DNA from 2 places in the Paenibacillus sp. 7541 genome. Region 2 is predicted to be linked to the other one. Evidence: predicted binding sites of a transcription regulator. Region 2 holds the regulator's gene; the other holds the start of a gene.
The links. Region 2 encodes Rex, which represses fermentation and respiration genes when NADH is low (regulators of the CRP and FNR family bind a similar motif). Its sites were predicted from a motif close to TTGTGAAATATTTCACAA; they were not measured.
Positions count from the first base shown of each region.

Region 1: the regulator Rex is predicted to act here: its motif matches at 1,277-1,294, upstream of adhE (bifunctional acetaldehyde-CoA/alcohol dehydrogenase).

Region 1 covers NZ_NQLZ01000015.1:54,719-59,778, forward strand. Annotated here, with positions in the region: gene CHH75_RS09370 (formate/nitrite transporter family protein) at 1-184, shown strand, start outside; gene CHH75_RS09375 (Crp/Fnr family transcriptional regulator) at 327-1,046, opposite strand; gene adhE (bifunctional acetaldehyde-CoA/alcohol dehydrogenase) at 1,386-3,995, shown strand; gene pflB (formate C-acetyltransferase) at 4,365-5,060, shown strand, end outside.
Region 2 covers NZ_NQLZ01000015.1:220,919-225,978, forward strand. Annotated here, with positions in the region: gene CHH75_RS10255 (tetratricopeptide repeat protein) at 1-144, shown strand, start outside; gene dinG (ATP-dependent DNA helicase DinG) at 288-3,173, shown strand; gene CHH75_RS10265 (redox-sensing transcriptional repressor Rex) at 3,219-3,884, shown strand; gene CHH75_RS10270 (amidohydrolase) at 3,859-5,060, shown strand, end outside.

The DNA.
Region 1 (5,060 bases), 170 kb from region 2:
GCCCGGGCATCCGGAGACGGTGTCGATTGCCGGTTGGATCGGCAACATGGTGCCGGTGACGCTTGGCAACATTGTCGGGGGCAGTGTGTTTCTCGGGATGGCTTATTGGTTCATCTCTTCGGCGAAGACGAAGACAAGCACGAAGACGCAGGACAGCGGCCAGGAGAAGACGCTGGCTAAATAAACATAACAAGAAAGCGGACTTTACAGGCTAGCCAGCTGCATAAGTCCGCTTTTGTGACAAAAGAAAAAGGCCATCCTCGATATCGTTGATCTGAAGGATAGCCCAGCCGGGTGGGGGAGGCTCATGCTATGGTATTGCTCGCCTAGATCCTGCAAATTTCCTCCGGGCACAGCTCGCAGTGGCAAATATCCTGCAGCATCGTCATATCTTTGATCAGAATCATGCCTCCGATATATTCGATGGCGTCTTTTCTTCGCAGGTCGCTCAGCATCCGGTTTACGCTTTCCCGGGTTGCGCCAATCATGTTGGAGAGGTCGGTGTGCGTAATCTTTTTGTTGATCAGAACGGTATCGTCCTCTTGCTGCTGACCGTAGCTGTTGCTCAGGCGGATGAGCGTGGAGGTGAGCGCCCCCGGCTTGCCGTACATCATCAGGTCTCTGAATTTGGTTTGGGTGATGCGGTGATGGATGCCCATCCATTTCATGAAATCAATCGCAAAATCGCAGTGTTGGCAGATCAGCATTTCCAGCTCTTTTTGATCGATGACGCCGACCACCGTGTCCTCTACCACTTCGGCCGAGAAGCTGTGATTCGTTCCGAAGAACGGATCGGCCTGGCCAACCATGTCGCCGGGATGATACATATAGAGGATCAGTTCTTTGCCTTCATCGGTCGATTTCGTTAATTTGACACAGCCGCTCTTGATGTAATAAAGTTTGTCGGAAAAATCGCCTTCCCAAAACAGATGGGAGCCTTCAGGGAGCGTTCTATCTTTCATGGCAACGAGCAGACGGTTCAAGTTCTGCTCCGAAAAACAGCGTGTGTTTCCTTGGGCTTGCATTGTCAGTTCCATCGTTTTCATTGTTGGCATCTCCTAACATCCTATTTTTAATACATTCAATCTTTAAATACATTATAACGTGAAAAAATTCACTTGTGACGCGACAAAAGTGTCTAAATTTCAAACATTGTGATCATTTTCACTTAAAAGGGGTGATAAACGGGGAAGAATAGCATAGTGGGGCGGATCGTGATTGGAATGAAAAGGCACAGGTATAGGTGTTTTAACGAAATATTTCGTTATTTTTTATATTGTGAAAAAATTCACATGATTTTGGTTTGGCGCATGATATGATCAAACCGTAAGCAGCGTGAGGATGCGCTGAACATAGAAACGAATACCATTAGGAGGCGAAGAGAGATGGCTGTAACGAAAGAAAACGCGGATAACAAAAAGCAAACGGCAACCGGTTATATTGATCAATTGATTGCAAAAGCGAACCGGGCGCGGGAGAAGTTTATGGCTCTCGATCAAGAACAAGTAGACCGGATCGTGCAGGCGATGGCGATGGCCGGGCTTGAGCAGCACATGCAGCTGGCCAAAATGGCCGTGGAGGAAACGGGAAGAGGGGTATATGAAGACAAAATTATTAAAAACCTGTTCGCTACCGAATATATTCACAACAGCATCAAATATGACAAGACGGTAGGTGTCATTGAGGATAATCCGTACGAAAGCTATCAAAAGATTGCGGAGCCGGTCGGCATCATTATGGGCATTACACCGGTGACGAACCCGACATCCACCACGATATTCAAGGCGCTGATCTCGATCAAAACGCGCAATCCGATCATCTTCGGGTTCCATCCGTCAGCACAGGCCTGCAGCCGCGAGGCAGCCAAAATTTTGCTGGAGGCTGCAGTGAAGCATGGGGCGCCTGCCGATTGCATCCAATGGATTGAGGAGCCTTCCATGGAAAAAACAAATCTGCTGATGAACCACCCGGATGTGGCGCTCATCTTGGCCACCGGCGGTTCGGCAATGGTGAAGGCGGCATACAGCTGCGGCAAGCCAGCGCTCGGCGTCGGTCCCGGGAATGTGCCATGCTTTATTGAGAGAACCGCTGATCTGGATCAGGCGGTGTATGATTTGATCCTCTCGAAGACGTTTGACAACGGCATGATCTGCGCATCCGAGCAAGCGGTCATCATTGAAGAGCCGATCTATGACCAGGTGAAGAAGAAAATGATCGAGAACGGCTGCTATTTTGTAAGCAAAGAGGAAGCAGCGAAGCTGACGGCCGGGGCAATGGTTGCCGATAAATGCGCAGTGAACCCTGCGATCGTCGGACAGCCTGCGGTCAAGATCGCCGAGGCATGCGGCTTTACAGTGCCGGAGAACACCAAGATTCTCGTGGCCGAGCTGGCCGGGGTTGGACCTGGCTATCCGCTGTCTGCGGAAAAACTGAGCCCGGTGCTGGCCTGCTATAAAGTGAAGAATGCGGAAGAGGGGATCAAGCGGGCAGAGGAAATGGTTGCCTTCGGCGGGATGGGTCACTCCTCGGTCATCCATTCGAATAACGAAGAGGTCATTGCCAAGTTTTCCGATCGCATGCAGACCTGCCGCATTCTCGTGAATCAGCCGTCCTCCCAGGGAGGCATCGGGGATATCTACAATACGAACCTGCCGTCGTTGACGCTGGGCTGCGGCTCTTACGGACGGAATGCAACGTCTTCGAACGTAACGGCTGTCAACCTGATTAATGTGAAAAGGGTGAACCGACGTACCGTGAATATGCAGTGGTTTAAAGTGCCGAGCAAAATTTATTTTGAAAAAGGCGCAACGCAGTACCTTGCCAAAATGCCGGACATTCAACGTGTGGCCATCGTGACCGACCCCGTGATGGTGAAGCTCGGTTACGTGGAGCGGGTGGAGTATTACCTGCGCCAGCGCCGGACGCCGGTTGCGATCGAAGTGTTCTCGGAAGTGGAACCGGACCCGTCGACTACGACGGTCGAGCGCGGAACAGAAATGATGGCGCGCTTTCAGCCAGACTGCATCATCGCCCTTGGCGGCGGTTCGCCAATGGATGCCGCGAAAGCGATGTGGCTGTTCTACGAATATCCGGACACCGAGTTCAACAGTTTGAAGCAGAAGTTCATGGATATCCGCAAGCGGACGTTCAAATATCCGAGACTTGGCCAGAAAGCCCAATTCGTGGCGATTCCGACAACCTCGGGTACAGGCTCGGAAGTGACCTCGTTTGCGGTCATCACGGACAAAATCCAGGGCAATACCAAGTATCCGCTGGCGGATTATGAGCTGACGCCGGATGTGGCGATTATCGATCCGGAATTCGTATACTCGCTGCCGAAAACGGCGGTTGCCGATACAGGGATGGATGTGCTGACCCATGCGATTGAAGCTTACGTATCGGTCATGGCCAACGATTATACAGACGGCCTCGCCATCAAAGCGATCCAGCTGGTATTCGAATATCTTGAAGCATCGGCATTGACGGGTGACAAGCTTGCGCGGGAGAAAATGCACAACGCCTCGACCCTGGCGGGCATGGCCTTCGCCAACGCCTTCCTCGGCATCAACCACAGCCTGGCGCATAAATGGGGCGGTCAGTACCATACCGCGCACGGTCGTACCAATGCGATTCTGATGCCGCATGTGATCCGCTACAATGCCAAGAAGCCGACCAAGCATGCCGCATGGCCGAAATACAAGTCGTTCGTGGCGGATCAGCGGTATGCAGAGATCGCCCGCATTCTCGGACTGCCAGCGCGCACGACCGAGGAAGGCGTGAACAGCCTGATCCAGGCCATTCGCGATCTCAACCGCAAGCTGGGCATTGAAGAATCGTTCCAGCAGCTGGGCTTCGATCCGGCCGATTTCGAGAGTCGGGTAGAACAGCTCGCTGACCGGGCATTCGAGGATCAGTGCACCACGAGCAATCCGAAGCTGCCGCTGGTCAGCGAACTGGCAGACATCTATCGCAACGCCTTCTACGGCCGGTTCTAATCGGCTGCGGCGGGCTCCCGAGGCGGATGTCAGACGGGGGTCGGCACCGCAAGGCGAGGCGAAGCTTGAATGATGGCGGCTAGTGCGTTTCGAGGAGCGGAGTCACAGGTGATAAAAATCACGTTCAGGCCATGATTTGTGATCATTATCACAGATTGAGGCTGGCAGCAGGTCTACAATAAAGGTGTAGCAGGATTTAAGCATTCTGGAGTCCCAGATCAAGTGAAGAAAAACGGAAGCTTGCAGCTTGTGAGCGGGATAGCAGCATCCACATTTGTGAAATATGTCACATAAGCGGATCTGGGATGTCGCCCGTGGATTTCCCGCTCCGGGCTCAAGTTGCCTAAAAAAATATTGGAGGGATTCAATATGTCGGTGATTACACAGGAAGTCGGCTGGAGAAGCTTCACGACCGGTAAATGGGCGAAGGCTGTTGATGTCAATGATTTTATCGAGCGCAACATTACACCTTACTATGGGGATGAGCAGTTCTTGGCGGGTCCGACGGAGAACACCAAGGCGCTGTGGGAAATTATATCCGAGCTGAGCGTGAAAGAGCGCGAGCGCGGCGGCGTTCTGGATGTGGACGTCAACACGCCATCCACCATACTGTCACATGGGCCAGGCTATCTGGATAAAGACAAGGAGCAGATCGTCGGATTGCAAACCGATGAGCCGTTCAAACGCTCCATTCAGCCGTTTGGCGGTATCCGGATGATGATCGACGCATGCAATGCTTACGGCTTCGAGCTTCCGCAAAGCATCGTGGACATGTTCACTCACATTCGCAAGACGCACAACCAAGGGGTGTTTGATGCCTATACCTCCGAGATGAGAGCAGCGCGTAAAGCGGGCATTATCACCGGTCTGCCGGATGCTTATGGCCGCGGCCGCATTATCGGCGACTATCGCCGGGTGGCGCTGTACGGCGTGGATTTCCTGATCCGCGATAAGCAGCGTGAACTGCAGGAGCTTGAAGTGGATCATATGGATGAAGCGGTCATTCGTCTGCGTGAAGAGGTGTCCGAACAGATTCGAGCCCTTCAGGAATTGAAGGAAATGGCC
Region 2 (5,060 bases):
GGTTGTACAGACAAAGCGGAAGAATACTTTGCGCTGGCGATCCACAGCGATCCGACCCTGCCGGATCCGCTGATCAACCTGGAGGTATGCCACAAGAAGGGCGGCGAGCTGCAGTACGGAAGTCAGCTGATTTCGCTGCTGTAACCCCATATTCTGCACAAGGAAGCGATGCCAAGGAGACATGGAAGCCATGCCTTTGGCATCGTTTTTCATATCCGTGGAATGTTCAAAAACCCAAACTTCTGTTATGCTGAATATTAGTCTGGAAGAAAGGGATTTATACGAACATGAAATTTGCCGTATTGGATTTTGAAACTACGGGCAACCAGTCTGCCGATGAGATCATTCAGGTAGGGCTGGCCATCATAGAAGAAGATCGAAGCATATCCCGCGTGTACGGCACGTACGTCAATCCCGGGATACCGATCCCGCCTTTTATTACCAGTTTGACAGGCATCACGGACAGCGACGTTGCCGATGCTCCAGAGCTGGAGGATATGATGATGGAGCTGGTGCCGATGCTGGACGATGTCGTGCTGGTCGGCCATAACGTGGCATTCGATTTCAACTTTTTGCAAAATGCGCTGGACCGCTGCGGATATTTGCCGTATAGCGGACGCATTCTGGATACGATGCATTTCTTGAAAATTTGCTTTCCGTCGTTGCCTTCGTATCAGCTCGGGATGGTGGCCTCGCATTTCGGCCTGGAGCATGACCGGCCGCATCAGGCGGACAGCGATGCACTTGCGACCGCGCAGGTGCTGCTGAAATGCCTGGAGGAGATCGATGATCTTCCGCTGCTGACGATCCAGCGGCTGAGCGATTTGTTTGCCGATGAGGACAGCGATCTGGCCTGGTTTTTTGACGGCATCCGTACGGAGCGGGAGCATCAGTCGATTCAGGACCTGGATACGTATACCTATTTCAGGCAGTTCGCACTTGCTGTGGATGACTGGACGGAGATCGCGCCAGTGCGGAATGAAGAGGAACCGAATCCGCTCGCCAGTGTCAGCTTTGATGAATATATGGAGCAGGTGCGCGGGCGTCTGCGGGACATTTTGCCACAGTACGAAACCCGGGAAGCGCAGGATATCATGATTGGTGAAGTGGTGAAAGCGCTGGACGAGGACAAGCACCTGCTGATCGAGGCAGGAACAGGAACGGGCAAGTCGCTCGGATATTTGCTGCCCTCCATCTATCAGAGCGTCAAGCAGGAGCAGAGGGTGATGGTGAGCACGCATACGATCAACCTGCAGGAGCAGTTAAGAGAGCGTGACATCCCACTGTTGACCAAGGCTGTTCCCTTCCCGTTCAAGGCTGCTGTCTTTAAGGGCAGGGGGCATTATTTGTGTTTGAGAAAATTTGAACATAAAATAAATAGAAGAGACTTCCATACGCCGAAGGAGGATGTCATCACCGCCGCACAGATGATCGTCTGGCTGACGCAAACGGAAAGCGGCGACGATGAAGAGCTTAATCTGGGAGGACGCGGGGGAGATTTCTGGGATACGGTGGCCAGCGATTCGGACTCTTGTCTCGGACGCGCCTGCCCGTGGTTCAGGAAATGCTTCTACCACCGGGCGAAGCATGAAGCCGGGCTGGCAGATGTCGTCATCACGAATCACTCCAAGCTGTTCACGGATGTGAAAGCGAATCATCAGCTGCTCCCGTCCTATGATCGTCTGGTTATCGACGAGGCGCATCATCTGGAGGATGTGGCCGGTAAGCATCTGGGCTTGTCGATGAAGTATTTTACCGTCACGCACACCCTCACCCGCTTGTACAAGGACAGCCGCAACGGGCAGCTGCCGGCTCTGCGCCAGATGCTCTCGGCCTCGGCCGAGGAGAAAGCGACCCAATGGATTGGCGTCATCGACCGCTTGTATCCGGATCTGATTACGGTGAAAGAGAACTGGGACCGGCTGAACGAGCTGCTGTTCGGACTGATTCCGGACCGGGGGGATTCAGGCGAGTCGGGGCAGCTAACCATGCGCCTTTCCCCTGTCAAAAAGCCCAAGGATTGGGATAGTTTGGCCGAGATTGAGCGTCAGATTTATGTCACGCTGGGCGAATGTATTCGCAAAGGCGAGCAGCTTGCAGCTGAAATCAAGGAAGAGCTGGACGACTATGGCGCGGACAGTCTCATTACCGACATCACCGGCTTATTCAAGGATCTCGCTTCTCACCGTGAAGGGCTGCACCAGTTTATGGCTTTGGATAATGAAGGTATCGTATACTGGATGGAGGCAAGCTCGAATTTCAAGAGCAAGTCGCTTCAGATGTATGCCGTTCCGGTGGATGTCAGCGCGCAGCTGAAAGAGCTGTTTTTTGATAAAAAGCGGAGTGTCATTCTGACCTCGGCCACGCTGTCGGTAGATAAATCGTTTCAATTCATGATCGACAGCCTCGGTCTTCAGGAAGCAGCTGAAGAAGGGCAGCTGCATACGGTTCAACTGCCTTCGCCGTTTAACTACCGGGAGCAGGCGCTGCTTGTGATTCCGCGGGATTTCCCAAGCGTGAAGGGGACGGTGGGCGATCCGAAATTTGTGGATACGCTCGTTCAATCGCTGGCGCAAACGGCAGAGGCGACGAAAGGGCGGATGCTGGTGCTGTTCACTTCTTACCGCATGCTGCGTCAAGTGTACGAGCCCTTGAAGGAGGCGCTCTCCTCAAGCGAGATCGCTGTGCTGGGACAAGGGGTTGACGGGGGAAGCCGGACCAAGCTGATTCGCCGCTTTCAGGACAGCAGTGCATCTGTGCTGCTTGGCACAAGCTCGTTCTGGGAAGGGGTCGATGTTCCGGGCGAAGCCTTGACCTGCCTTGCGATCGTACGTTTGCCGTTTCAGCCGCCGAGCCATCCGCTGGTGGAAGCCAAGAGCGAACTGCTTCAGCAGCAGAAGAAGAACCCTTTTATGAAGCTGTCTGTGCCGCAGGCGGTCATCCGCTTTAAGCAGGGCTTCGGCCGGCTCGTACGGACCGCGCAGGACAAGGGAATCGTGATCGTCTTTGACACGCGTGTGATCGAATCCTACTACGGGAAATATTTCTTGTACTCGCTGCCGGGCCCGAAGATGGAGCATATGCCGACCGATCAGATGGTGCCGAGAATTGCCGAGTGGCTGAATCATAACAAGAAGAATGAAATCACCAATGACGAATCGTTATTACAATAGGAGCAAGCCGCAACATTTAATAGCCTGTTAATAGGGGGAGCATGCATGAAATCGGATAAAATTTCAGAGGCTGTCGTTCGCAGATTGCCAGTATATCTGCGATACTTGAATGAGCTTCACAAACGGGAGGTTACAACGGTATCCTCCCAAGAGCTGGGGCAGAAGCTCGACTTGAACCCGGCGCAGATCCGTAAGGATCTGGCGTATTTCGGCGATTTTGGCCGCAAGGGCATCGGTTATGATGTTTCTTATCTGATTGAGAAGATTCGCCAGATTCTGAAGCTGGACCAGAGAATTAATGTCGCGCTGGTCGGGGCAGGTAATCTCGGACATGCGCTATCCAATTACAATGCATTTCTTAAGGATAATATGAAAATCGTAGCCGTCTTCGATGCGCATCCGGCGAAAATCGGAACGAGCATCAACAATTTGACGGTGCAGCCGATGGAAGAGCTTGAGCGTACCGTGCGCGACAATGCGATCCGGATCGGGATCATTACCGTTCCGGATTTTGAGGCCCAGAATGTGGCGAACCAGCTGATTTCCGCCGGCATTGAGGCCATATTGAATTTTGCGCCTATTATTTTGAAAGCACCGGCACATATCCGAATCCATACGGCAGACTTTACGACAGACCTGCAAAGTCTGGCCTACTATTTGGATAACGGGAAGGAGGAATCGGCTCATGAAGAAACACAAGTGGATGGTTGAGAACGGCACCTTTGCTGTGTTAGAAGGCAACCAGTCGGTTATCAAGGGCTACATGGTGGTTGAGGATGACCGGATTACGTATATAGGGGAACAAAAACCGCAGATCGAGGAGCCGATCGAGATCATTGACGGAACCCATCTGCTGTTCCTGCCGGGACTGGTGAATACGCACGGCCATGCGGCGATGTCACTGCTCCGGGGCTACGGCGATGATCTGGCCCTGCAGGTATGGCTGCAGGAGAAGATGTGGCCGATGGAAGCCAAGATGAAGGCAGAGGACATTTATTGGGGAGCTTCCCTGTCAGTAGTCGAAATGCTGAAGGGCGGAACGACGGCTTTCGTTGATATGTACGATCATATGGATCAAGTCGCTTCGATTGTGGACCAGTCGGGAATGCGCGGCGTGCTAATGCGCGGCGTGATCGGCCTCTGTCCCCCTGAAGAGCAGCGTCAGAAGCTGAATGAAGCGATTGCGTTTGCGAAGGCGTGGCATGGGAAGGCCGATGGCCGCATCACATCGATGATGTCGCCGCATGCACCGTATACATGTCCACCGGAGCTGATCGAGATGTTTGTGCAGGCTTCTGAGGATCTAGATTTGCCGCTGCATACGCATATGTCGGAGACAAAAGCCGAAGTTCAGCAAAATGTGGATGATTACGGGCTCCGCCCGGTCGCGCATCTGGAGCGGCTCGGAGTATTCTCCCGACCGACACTGCTGGCGCATGCAGTTCATCTGACAGATGAGGAGATTGACATTCTTGCCAAGCACAACGTCGCGATCTCGCATAATCCGGGAAGCAACCTGAAGCTGGCAAGCGGCGTCGCGCGTGTCCCTGAACTGCTCAAGGCGGGCGTCACCGTCTCTCTCGGCACGGATGGTCCGGCGAGCAACAACAATCTGGACATGTTCGAAGAAATGCGGCTGGCTGCCCTCATTCATAAAGGGGTGAGCGGTGACCCGACAGCTGTACCGGCATCGGAAGCGCTGCGCATGGGTACGGAATATGGCGCGAAGTCCGCCTTCTTGAATGAGGTGGGCAGACTTGAAGTAGGCATGAAGGCTGACATGATCGCTCTGAACACGGATCAGGCCCATTTCCTGCCCCATACTGATTTCATCTCGCATGTCGTTTATTCGGCAAGCGCTAAAGATGTTGAGCATGTATGGGTGGA